2 linked regions of the Aliamphritea hakodatensis genome follow. The protein of the gene in region 1 interacts with the protein of each later gene in a pairwise test. Links are inferred from orthologs where the notes say so. Each region holds a gene or a part of one and is shown on either strand. Other genes may lie near its edges.

Region 1 (7,217 bases):
ACGGGCAGCTTCTTCCTTCATACCGGCACGGAACGCTTCCAGGTCAGTAATATCCGCCTTATCGAACTGAGTCACATGCGGAATATTCAACCAGCAACGCGACATGTTATCGCGGGTAACTTTTTTGATTTTGCTCAGTTTTTCCAGCTCGACTTCACCAAACTGGCTGAAATCAATTTCCGGAATAGCCGGAATGCCGGAACCACCGCTTACCGCCGCTGCAGGCTGCTCTTTCAGCTTCTTCAGAGACGCTTTCACATAGGCCTGAACATCTTCCTTAAGGATACGGTTACGCGAACCGGTACCGGCAACCAGCGCCAGATCAACACCGAATTCACGGGCAATGGCACGGACCGCAGGGCCGGCATGAACAGATTTATTCTTCTGTTCCAGCTCAGTTTTATCAACGGTCTGAGCTGGCTGTGCAGCGGGCGCGGCAGGCTTTGAAGCAGCCGGTGCAGCTGCCGCCGGAGCCGGTGCTGGCGCAGCCGCTGCCACAGGAGCAGCACTTGCAGCCACTTCAAGGCTCATCAGCAGGTCACCGGCATTCACCTGGTCACCCTCTTTAATCTTCATGGATTTAACAGTACCCGCCTTAGGTGCCGGTACTTCCATGGACGCCTTATCGGTTTCCAGCGCGATCAGGGAATCACCTTCCGCAACGGTGTCGCCATCTTTAACCAGCACTTCCACCACATCCACATCAGTGGCACCGCTCAGATCCGGAATCAGCACATCTTCCACACCACCGGCAACTACAGGGGCTATTTCAGCAGCAGGCGCCGGAGCAGCAGGGGCTTCAGAAACCGGTGCTTCGGCTACCGGCTCAGCAACAGGCGCACTGCCTGCAATCTGCATTTCACACAGTGCGTCACCTTCGTTTACAGTGCCGCCTTCACTGATCGCCATGCTGACAATTGTTCCGCTGTGCGGAGCTGGTACTTCAAGCGAGGCTTTATCGGTTTCCAACGCGATCAGAGAATCACCTTCCGATACACTGTCGCCCGCTTTTACAAATACTTCAACGACATCTACATCGCTGGCACCGCTCAGATCAGGTACAGCAACCTGAACGGTTTCGCTCGCCGCAGCAGGCGCCACTGCCGGTGCAGTTGCCACCGGTGCCGCTTCTGCTACAGGCTCAGCAACAACCGGAACGTCTTCTGCAGGCGCATCCGCTGCCGCCGTTTCAAATACACACAATGCGTCGCCTTCGTTGATGGTATCGCCTTCGCTGACAGCTACCGAGACAACCACACCGGATTGCATCGCAGGTACTTCCATTGAAGCTTTATCGGTCTCCAGGGCAATCAGTGAATCCCCTTCTTCAACCTTGTCGCCGACTTTAATAAACACTTCGACTACATCAACGTCAGCCGCACCACTTAAATCAGGAACCGTAATATTCACAGTACTCACAGTCATTTCCTCTTTTGCTTCCGTCTGGCCAGGGTTACACAGTCCAAGGGGCTGGTTTTTCTGGGTTAATGCCAAACTTCTGCATCGCACTGGCAATTACAGAACGCTCAATCAGACCATCGTCGGCCAGTGCTGTCAGGGCAGCAATTGTCACGTAGTGACGGTTTACTTCAAAGAATTCACGCAGCTTATTGCGGGTATCTGAACGGCCATAACCGTCAGTTCCCAGTACCCGGTAAGTACCCGGCATATATTCACGCAGCTGTTCAGGGTACATACGCATGTAATCGGTCGCTGCAATCACAGGGCCCTGACGGTCCGCCAGACACTCTTGCAGGTAGCTGGTACGCTGTTCCTGTGCCGGGTGCAGCATGTTCCAGCGGGCAACCGCCTGCGCATCGCGACGCACCTCGTTGATAGACGTGGTGCTCCAGATATCCGCTTCAATGCCAAACTCATCACGCAGGATGTCCGCCGCTGCAATCACTTCACGCAGAATCGTGCCGCAGCCCATCAGCTGTACTTTCTTCTCTGCCTGCTTGCCTTCCTGCAGCAGATACATCCCCTTAACGATGCCTTCTTCAGCACCAATCGGCATAGCCGGGTGGGCATAGTTTTCGTTCATCGTAGTGATGTAGTAGAACTTGTTCTCTTTGTCCTGGAACATGCGCTTAAGGCCGTCCTGAACAATGACGGTCAGCTCGTAACCGAATGTCGGGTCATACGAGACACAGTTCGGAATCATTTGCGCCATCAGGTGGGAGTGGCCGTCCTGATGCTGCAGACCTTCACCGTTCAGCGTTGTACGGCCAGACGTGGCACCGATCAGGAAACCGCGGGCCTGCATATCACCAGCCGCCCAGGCCAGATCCATGATGCGCTGGAAACCAAACATCGAGTAGTAAATGTAGAACGGGATCATGGTGCAGTTATTATTGCTGTATGACGTTGCACACGCCATCCATGCACTCATTGCACCGGCTTCGTTGATACCTTCTTCCAGAATCTGACCGGTCTTGGATTCTTTATAGAACATGATCTGATCAGCATCGTGAGGCACATAACGCTGGCCTTCTGATGTATAAATGCCTAACTGACGGAACATACCTTCCATACCGAAGGTACGGGCTTCGTCCGGCACGATCGGTACGATACGCTCGCCGATAGCCTTGTCTTTCACCAACGTGCTCAGCACCCGGTTCAGGGTCATCTGAGTGGACATCTCACGCTTCCCACTTTCTTTCAGCTGGGAAGAGAAGGTATCCAGAGGCGGAATTTCCAACGCATCAAAATCTGCCCGGCGGGACGGGTAAACACCGCCCAGCTTATTACGGCGGTCCATCATATACTTCATTTCCGGCGACTCTTTCGACGGCCGGTAATAAGGTACATCTTTCAGCTGCTCATCCGTCAGCGGAATATTGTGGTTGTCACGGAAGTCCATCAGGTCATCCATGGCCACTTTCTTCATGGAGTGAGTATCGTTTTTCGCCTGACCGGATTTACCGGTACCGTATCCTTTTACAGTCTGCGCCAGAATAACGGTCGGCTGACCTTTATGGTTCATCGCCTGCTGGTAAGCGGCGAATACTTTATACGGATCGTGGCCACCGCGGTTCAGATTCATGATGTCCTGATCAGACATATCCTTAACCAGTTCAAGCAGCTCAGGATACTTACCGAAGAAATGCTCACGGGTATACGCACCACCGTTAGCCTTATAGTTCTGCAGTTCACCGTCGCAGACTTCATCCATCCGTTTTTTCAGCAAACCGGAAGTATCATTTTCAAACAGCGGATCCCAGTGACGGCCCCACAGGCACTTAATCACGTTCCACCCAGCACCGCGGAATACACCTTCCAGTTCCTGAACAATCTTACCGTTACCCCGTACCGGACCGTCCAGACGCTGCAGGTTACAGTTAACCACAAACACCAGGTTTTCCAGCTGTTCACGGCCGGCCAGTGCGATTGCCCCCAGAGATTCCGGCTCATCACACTCACCGTCACCCAGGAATGCCCATACCTTACGGTCACCACGGTTAATCAGGCTGCGGGCAGACAGGTAACGCATCACGTGTGCCTGATAAATCGCCTGAATCGGGCCAAGACCCATCGATACCGTCGGGAACTGCCAGAAGTCAGGCATCAGCCACGGGTGTGGATAAGAAGACAGGCCCACACCGTCCACTTCGCGGCGGTAGTTATCCATCTGCTCTTCTGTCAGACGGCCTTCAAGGTAAGCACGGGAGTAGATACCCGGCGCAATATGGCCCTGGAAAAAGACCAGATCGCCTTCCTGCTCACCTTCTGAGCCGCGGAAGAAATAGTTAAAGCCGATATCATAAAGCGTTGCGGAAGAAGAAAAACTGGAGATGTGGCCACCAAGACCTTCATCGTTGTCGTTGGCACGCATGACCATTGCCATCGCGTTCCAGCGGATAAAAGAACGGATCCGGCGCTCCATAAACAGATCACCCGGCATCCGGGCTTCATCTTTAGGGGCAATCGTATTTACATAAGACGTTGTTAACGTATTTGCCGACTCGATCCCCATGTCCGAGGCTCTTTCGCCAAGCTTACTCAGGATATAACGCGCGCGCTCATCACCTTCGTGTTTTGCAACAGACTCGAGCGCATCCAGCCATTCATTCGTTTCGATTGGATCAATATCATCGATTATGTCTTGCACGTTTCCTTTCTCCACTTTTTCTTACTTCTATCTTTTATTAGCAGGCAGCTTCCGAATAAAGCGCTGTTGACCACCAACAAACCAGAATGCTCTGAAAATTTGCTTACCGACGCACGGTCAGGTGCGGTACAGGCGACATCCGGTCACCGGCACCAACAACTACAAAAGAACAAATCAGAGTAACGATCAGCCTGAATCATCGCAAAAACAACGACTAATGACCCAATCAGACCTAAGCATGACGCATTTAATCCACTTTTCACACTGAGGTATAAAGGTTTGTTGGTAAAAATTTTGTAGTAATACTACAAAAAATGACTTTTCAAGTCTAGTCAGACTACAAAAATCTACCTTGGCAACAAGCTGTGTAGTTTTTATACAGAACGTATATGACAGGATATTTACAGGTGATGGGGGCTCAGGCAATGAACCGTACACAGCCCACCGGAAAAGGCCCGCTTTAAGTTAGAAACGTCACTTGTGCCAATTGAGACAAGTCACCAAATCAGGGAATTACCTTGAAGTTCAGAGGTTTCAGATCAGCGCGGGGTCAGATCAGCCCGGCGTAAAGCCCGCTTAAGGCGGGTATCTTCCTTACCCTGCTGTAATAAGGCATCTTCCACATATGCCAGATGATCATGCGCCGCCTGGCTGGCACGCTCCGGATCCCCTTCAAGAATGGCTTCCATCAGCACATAATGTTGCTGATGTATCTTGCCGCGAATTTCCGGCTTCGGATAAATATCCTGCAGGTTATCCCAGACATGCTGGCGCAATAGCGTAAAGAGCGCGCGCATCATATGTAACAGCACCATATTATGTGTGGCTTCAGCAATTGCCAGGTGGAAATCCACATCCGCATACACTTCTTTATCGAAGGCTTTATTCTCGTGATGCTCCTGAAGGGCATTATAACGGGCGCGAATGTTTTCTTTATCCGCAGCGGTACTGCGCAAGGCAGCATAATAAGCAGAGACCCCTTCCAGCGCATGACGGAACTCAAGCAGATCGTACTGCGCTTCCGGATGAGTCTTAAACAGCTCCAGTAAAGGATCAGAAAACGCACCGCCCAGATCCTCAGACACATAGGTCCCGCCACCCTGCCGGCTGATCAGCACCCCTTTGGCAGAAAGTTTCTGAACCGCTTCCCGTAATGAAGGGCGGGAAACATCGAACTGTTTTGCCAGCTCACGCTCTGAAGGTAACCGCTGGCCAGGCTTAAGCGTGCCTTCAAGCACCATCTCTTCCAACTGGCCCATGATGACATCAGATATTTTTGGCTGTTTTACGCGCTGATACGCCATATTCATATTTCTCCGTGGAACTGCATTAACAGCTCCGTACCGCAATCACACTGTGCTTTTTTCTAACCATCACCTAACGGCCGGGCTGAGATCATCTGCCGCGGACCGCAGTATACCTGCTCATCCTACCAATGGTTGCTTTTTTATCTTAGCAATCCCCTTCCGGTTTGTCTGATCCGGAAAATCACCACCGCCCTAATGTACAAAAGGCATTGATCCAGAGCAGTTCATTGTCGAATCGCAGATCACAAAACAAATTGGTAAGACCAAAATTAAACATAAAAAAAACAGCAACTTGCCGACAAAATCAGATTTAAGCGCACATATTCAGCAAAAATTAGCTATTGACAAGTATCCGCACGAATCTTTATGGTTACAACACTTTTGATGGTAAATTGGTATGACCAATTTATCAAGAAATAATCTGAATAAGGTTTCAGACATCAAAAGAATATCCACAGATTCAGCCTCTGGCAGAAAAAAGAACAACAACCTCAACGAGGGCAAGTCATGAAAAAGTTCGTAAAGTCTATTCTGAGCACAGCCGTACTGAGCGCCGCTGTTTGCGGTACCGTCACCGCACAGGCAGCAGATAAAGTCCTGCTGAAAACCCCAATCGCATTTGGCTCGCACCTGCCAGCACTGGGTACACCGATCAAATGGGTATCTGAACAGCTGAAAGTCATGAGCGATGGCTCTATCAAAATGAAGATTTACGAGCCGGGTAAACTGGTTGCACCTAAAGAGATTCTTGATGCTGTATCTGCCGGCAAGATCAATTCCGGTTATGCAACTGCCGGTTACTGGCAGGGTAAGATGCCGGCTGCCGCACTGTTCTCTGCTGTGCCTTTCGGCCCTGAAGCCGGTGAATACATGGCGTGGCTGTATTACGGTAACGGCATGAACCTGTATCAGGAAATGTATGACACTAACGGTTACAACGTAAAAGTGATTCCGTGTGCAATCATTTCACCGGAAACCTCCGGCTGGTTCAGCAAAGAAATCAACAGCCCTGAAGACCTGAAAGGTCTGAACATGCGCTTCTTCGGCCTGGGTGCTTCCGTGATGGAAAAACTGGGTGTGTCCACGTCTCAGTTACCGGGCGGCGAAATCTTCGGTGCCCTGGAAAAAGGTGCAATCGATGCATCTGAATTCTCTCAGCCTGCCATTGATCAGCGTTTGGGCTTCCATAAGATTGTGAAGTACAACTACTTCCCTGGCTGGCACCAGCAGGCGACCGTATTCGAATTGCTGGTGAACAAAGATGCCTGGGGCAAGATGTCAGAAGGCCAGCAGGCAATTGTTGAAAACACCTGTAAAGCATCCATGACCAACGCCATTGCTGAAGGTGAGTCCATGCAGTTTGAAGTCATGGCTAAAGCACAGGAAAACGGTGTAAACATCCGTTACTGGAGCGATGACATGCTGAATACTTTCAACGAAAAGTGGCAAGAAGTCGTTGCTGAGAAAACGGCCGGCGACGCATTCTTCAACAAGGTCTGGACAGATATGAGTACTTTCCGTCAGGGCTACGACCTGTGGGAAGCGAACGCATTCCTGCCACGTGCTGAACGGTAAAACGTCCCTCCGGAGAAGTTCTGCTTCTCCACCCCGCAGTAACGGGCTGCTCAGGCAGCCCGTTTGTTAACTGCTACAGATGTAGAAATATCAGAATAATAATTTACAGAGGAGCCTCAAGGTGAATACTTCCGGTAACATGCCACCCGTGCCTCTCGCCGATTGTATCGATCGTGCTATTCAGAAAATCGGCAGCTACATTGCCTGGTCATACGTATTACTGG
Region 2 (4,739 bases), 110 kb from region 1 along the record:
CAGTGGTGGTTCTATGATCGGTCTGAATGCGCAGATCCTGCGCGATTATATTGAATACATCACCAACGTGCGTATGAAAGCTGTCGGCCTGGAAGAAATCTTTCCGGCAAGCCAGAACCCACTGCCGTGGATGAATGCCTGGTTAGTGAGTGATAACGTACAGGTTGCGCCACAGGAAGCTGAAATCAGTTCCTATCTGGTGGGGGCAATTGATAATGAAGTTGATGAAAGCGACTTTGATGATTTTGATCTTTGATCTTTGAGGGCTGATTCATGAGTGGTATTCCAAGGATTAAGGTCAATCACCACGGTACGTTCTACTACCAGTATGAGTTCTCACTACTGGATGCTCTGGAGGCGCAGGAGATTCCTGCGCCCTATAATTGCCGCGGTGGCTATTGCGGTACCTGTAAAGTCAGGCTGATCGACGGTGAGGTTGAACAGGTACAGGATGCGCTGTTTGATACCGTGGGTGACGAAATCCTGACCTGCTGCTGTAAGCCTGTCGGACATATAGAAATCGAACTTCCGGAAGACTGATTCTCAGTTTTCCACAACACTTCCTCTTGCTTGTTTTTTTGCTGCCTCTGCCGTACAGCGGCGGAAAAATTCCTGTGCTGTTATTGTCTGAAACTTAAAAATTGTTTCATTGATGTAAATAATCGTTAACAGTTTTGTTTGAATTTTGTGTTGTGGTTTTTTAGGGCGGTACAGTATCTGACCCGGTTTTACGCACCAGGTAGCGTCATACCGTTGCCTGGAAGGTTTCTCTGCCGAAGGGGTGTTGCTGAGTCTGTGGAGGTTTGGCTGTGTTCCTCAAAAACAATGTTTGAGTAGCCTGGCAGAATACAGTTAAAAGCGTTTTTAATGCCTGTCTGGCATGAAAATTGGTTGTTATTTAATCAGCCTAATAACCCTCCTTTGTTGATTGAAAAATTTAAAGTCCACAGCTGCTTGTCAAGGTTTTTTTTCTTGAATAACTGTTTAGTAATATTTTAATTGTAACGCTTGTTTCTTTGTAAGTTATTGAATTTATTATAGTTAATAGTTTTGTGTTAAATGTGACCGATCTGTAACAAAGCCCGTAGTTATGCGGCTTTCAGGCGGGTGTCCAATAGTTGTAAACAGTTTTATCCACAGAAAGTGGGGGTAACTTTCAGTGGCATTTCAGACTGATTTTAGGTCTGTTATGTATGCATGATTTTGCCTGTGATGTCGGGGAGCCTGGCTGAGAAAGGAAGGCGGGTCTGACTCCTCTGACGGCCGGGTGGTGGGAGCGGAGAATAGGTGCTGGCTGAAACGCCACCCCTGAAAAAGATGTGTTTGTTCAGGCTGTGGCGAGTGCGGGGCAGTTTATAGCAGGCAGGCTGCCGGATTGTTAACCCTTGTTCAGAGTTCTGTTTTATCTTTGAATTCACACAGGTCTTCAATCATGCAGCTGTTGCATTTGGGCTTGCGGGCGGTGCAGACATAGCGGCCGTGGAGAATGAGCCAGTGGTGGGCGTCCATCAGGAATTCCTTCGGTACGAACTTCAGCAGCTTTTGCTCGACTTCATTTACATTCTTGCCAGGGGCGATTTTAGTGCGGTTAGAGACGCGAAAGATGTGTGTGTCCACTGCCATCGCGATCTGTCTGAAGGCGGTGTTAAGCACCACGTTAGCGGTCTTGCGGCCGACGCCCGGCAGGGCTTCCAGATCTTCACGGTTTTCCGGCACAACAGAGTTGTGCTTATCGATCAGGATTTTGCAGGCCTTGATGACGTTTTCAGCTTTGGAGTTATACAGCCCGATAGTTTTGATGTATTCCTTAAGGCCGTCGACCCCCAGTGCATAGATGGCTTCAGGGGTATTGGCAACGGGAAACAGTTTCCGGGTGGCTTTGTTGACGCTGACATCCGTCGCTTGTGCTGACAGTGCAACGGCCACCAGAAGTTCGAACGGATCGCTGAATTCCAGTTCAGTAACCGGGTTGGGGTTGTCGGCGCGAAGACGGGTGAAGATTTCCTGGCGTTTGGTTTTATTCATTATTCTGGCTTTATTATGTGGCTCGTGGCGCTTGTTTTAATAGGCTTTGTCTTAATGGCTCTTATCTTAATGGCCGCAGACATGTAATTGAAGGGCGTAAAGAGGCTGTTTTCAGGTAAGGCGGTTAAACCGTGGATAAAAAAATACCGGCGGTAAGCCGGTATTTTCAGATTTGTATATTCTGTTATCAGAATCAGCTGATGTTACCTGTGATACGCGCCCGTTTAGGGCCTTCTGACGGTGCTTTCGGCTGTTGCTTGCGGCGTTCTTCCAGGCGCTGATCAATGATGTTCTTGGCGGCGACAATCAGTCCCATGCCAACAAAGGCACCCGGTGGCAAAATTGCAAACAGGAAGCCGCTGTAGTCATCAACCAGGGTGATTTTCCAGCTTTCAGCGGCCGGGCCGAACAGCAGATTCATATCAGCAAACAGGGTACCCAGGCCAAGAATTTCCCGCATTGCCCCCAGCAGTACCAGCACCAGGGTAAAGCCCAGTCCCATCATCACGCCGTCCAGCAGTGAAGCGCCTACCGGGTTTTTACAGGCAAATGCGTCCGCCCGTCCCATGATGGCGCAGTTGGTTACGATCAGGGGGATGAAGATGCCGAGTATGGTGTACAGCTCATAGGTGAACGCCTGCATCAGAAGTTCGATACAGGTTACAAAAGAGGCAATCACCATCACGAATACCGGCAGGCGGACAGAGTCCGGTACAAAGTGCCGGAACATGGAGATTGTCAGGTTTGAGCCTATCAGTACCAGGATACTGGCAATGCCCAGCCCCAGTGCGTTAACAACGGTGCCGGTGACCGCCAGCAGGGGGCACAGGCCCAGCAGCTGAACCAGCGCCGGGTTGTTCGTCCAGAGGCCGTCTAAAGTGATTTTCTGGTAATCGGTCGCCATTATTCTGCTCCCGTAGTTTCAGTCATCGTTTTCTGGTGATCCTGTGGTTGGGGGTCATCCAGTAACGCGGTTTTGTTTTCGCGGAAATAGCGTACAGCCGCTTTGGTGGCGTTAACAATCGCCCGCGGGGTAATCGTCGCACCGGTGAACTGGTCGAAGCGGCCGCCATCTTTCTTGACTGCCCATTCGGTATCATCTTCACCGTCATAATGCTGGCCGTTGAAGCTTAAGATCCAGTCAGACTTTTTCAGTTCAACTTTATCGCCAAGTCCGGGGGTTTCTTTGTGAGCCAGTACCCGAACGCCTGCCAGGCTGTCATCCCGGTTGATGCCGACAATCAGGGAGATTGCCCCGGTATAGCCGTCGGGCGCAACTACCGGCATGATAACAGTTTCGACCAGACCGTTGCGCCGGGCCCGGAAAACCGTTGCTTCATTTGCACCGGTCAGTGCGGGCTTGCTGATGGTCAGTGTGTCATTAAGCAGATCATTGTCGATGCTGGTGCGCGGGACGATCTCATACAGCGCTTTTGCCTGCTGTGCTTCAATGTTGTCAGCAATGCGCTGTTCAGTGGATATCTGCGTCAGGGCAATGGCACCGGCGGTGACGACTGCAAAGATACCGAGGCCGGCAGCACTGTTGCGGATAGCGTTGAGCATTTCCATTAGCTATTCCCCTTCATGCCACGTTTGGCTTTTGCATGCCCGTAAGTGCGTGGCTGGGTGTACTGATCAATAAAAGGTGCGCTCAGGTTCATCAGCAGAACAGCGAAGGCGACGGCGTCGGGATAGTTGCCCCAGCTGCGGATAATAAAGATCATCAGGCCGATACCGGCGGCAAACCAGAGCTTGCCTTTGTTACTGGTACAGGAAGTAACCGGGTCCGTGATGATGAAGAACGCCGCCAGCATGGTTGCACCTGTGGTCAGGTGAAAGAACGGGTCGGGGTAGTTATCCGGATCAATCAGGAAGAACAGGGTGGATACCAGTGCCAGTGTGCCAAGCATTGCGACCGGCGCATGCCAGGTGAAAATCTTGCGGTACAGCAGGAATATGCCGCCCATGACATAGGCCGCACTGACAGCGTGCCAGGCACCGATCCCATCGGCCAGCAGTTCGCTCTGATTCCACATTTCTTCGGTAGTGAAGCCGCCTTTGTGCTTCATAACATCCAGTGGTGTGGCCATGGAAAACGCATCATAGAGCGCTGGCTGAATGCCGGCAAAAATGAATTGCAGGGAATCTGTCAGGCTGATGATGTTCCAGCCTTCACCGACCATGACAAACGGAGCGCTCCAACTGGTCATCGGGACCGGGAAGGACACCAGAAGCAGCGCATAGGCTGCCATCGCCGGATTAAACGGGTTGCTGCCCATGCCGCCATACATATGCTTGGCGATAGCAATGGCGAACAGAATGCCGACAAACATCACCCACCATGGAGCAAACGGCGGTATAGCCAGCCCCAGCAGCACAGCGGTAACGACGGCGCTGTAATCCTGCAGGTAAAAGCTGACCGGCCGCTTGCGCAGTTTAATGATGGCGGCTTCAAAGCCAACGGCCAGCAGGCAGCCCCAGAGAATCTGAATCAGGGTGCCCCAGCCGAAAAAGAATGTCATGGCGGCCATTCCCGGGAGTGTCGCCAGGATAACTGTACGCATGACATCACCGGTGTTACCCGGCCGGTGCGTATGAGGAGATGTAATTCTTATTAAAGCCATAATGGTTACTTAGAAAAACGTTCCAGAGTTGAGTTGAGTTCCGCTGCTTTTTCCTGCGCGCTGAGTAATTCTGCCTGCAGGGCTGCCTGC

What was found.
Region 2: the proteins of aceE (region 1) and nth interact in binary tests that used the Escherichia coli proteins (3 or more experiments, as listed by UniProt). The link is inferred for Aliamphritea hakodatensis from one-to-one orthologs.

What each region holds. Positions count from the first base shown.
Region 1 is NZ_AP025281.1:1,392,341-1,399,557, reverse strand. Bases 1,254-4,445 are described here. They hold aceE (pyruvate dehydrogenase (acetyl-transferring), homodimeric type), read right to left. Parts: upstream 4,112-4,445; coding sequence 1,454-4,111; downstream 1,254-1,453. Other genes in these bases: aceF (dihydrolipoyllysine-residue acetyltransferase), read right to left, coding at 1,254-1,419. Outside these bases: more of aceF, read right to left, coding at 1-1,253; pyruvate dehydrogenase complex transcriptional repressor PdhR, read right to left, coding at 4,651-5,415; PCI15_RS06340 (TRAP transporter substrate-binding protein), read left to right, coding at 5,926-6,993; PCI15_RS06335 (TRAP transporter small permease subunit), read left to right, coding at 7,115-7,217. UniProt on the Escherichia coli protein: Component of the pyruvate dehydrogenase (PDH) complex, that catalyzes the overall conversion of pyruvate to acetyl-CoA and CO(2).
Region 2 is NZ_AP025281.1:1,504,334-1,509,072, forward strand. The notes cover bases 208-3,194. They hold nth (endonuclease III), read right to left. Parts: upstream 2,026-3,194; coding sequence 1,390-2,025; downstream 208-1,389. Other genes in these bases: nrdB (class Ia ribonucleoside-diphosphate reductase subunit beta), read left to right, coding at 208-256; yfaE (class I ribonucleotide reductase maintenance protein YfaE), read left to right, coding at 274-540; PCI15_RS06865 (electron transport complex subunit E), read right to left, coding at 2,219-2,929; rsxG (electron transport complex subunit RsxG), read right to left, coding at 2,929-3,194. Outside these bases: more of nrdB, read left to right, coding at 1-207; more of rsxG, read right to left, coding at 3,195-3,594; electron transport complex subunit RsxD, read right to left, coding at 3,594-4,649; electron transport complex subunit RsxC, read right to left, coding at 4,655-4,739. UniProt on the Escherichia coli protein: DNA repair enzyme that has both DNA N-glycosylase activity and AP-lyase activity. The DNA N-glycosylase activity releases various damaged pyrimidines from DNA by cleaving the N-glycosidic bond, leaving an AP (apurinic/apyrimidinic) site.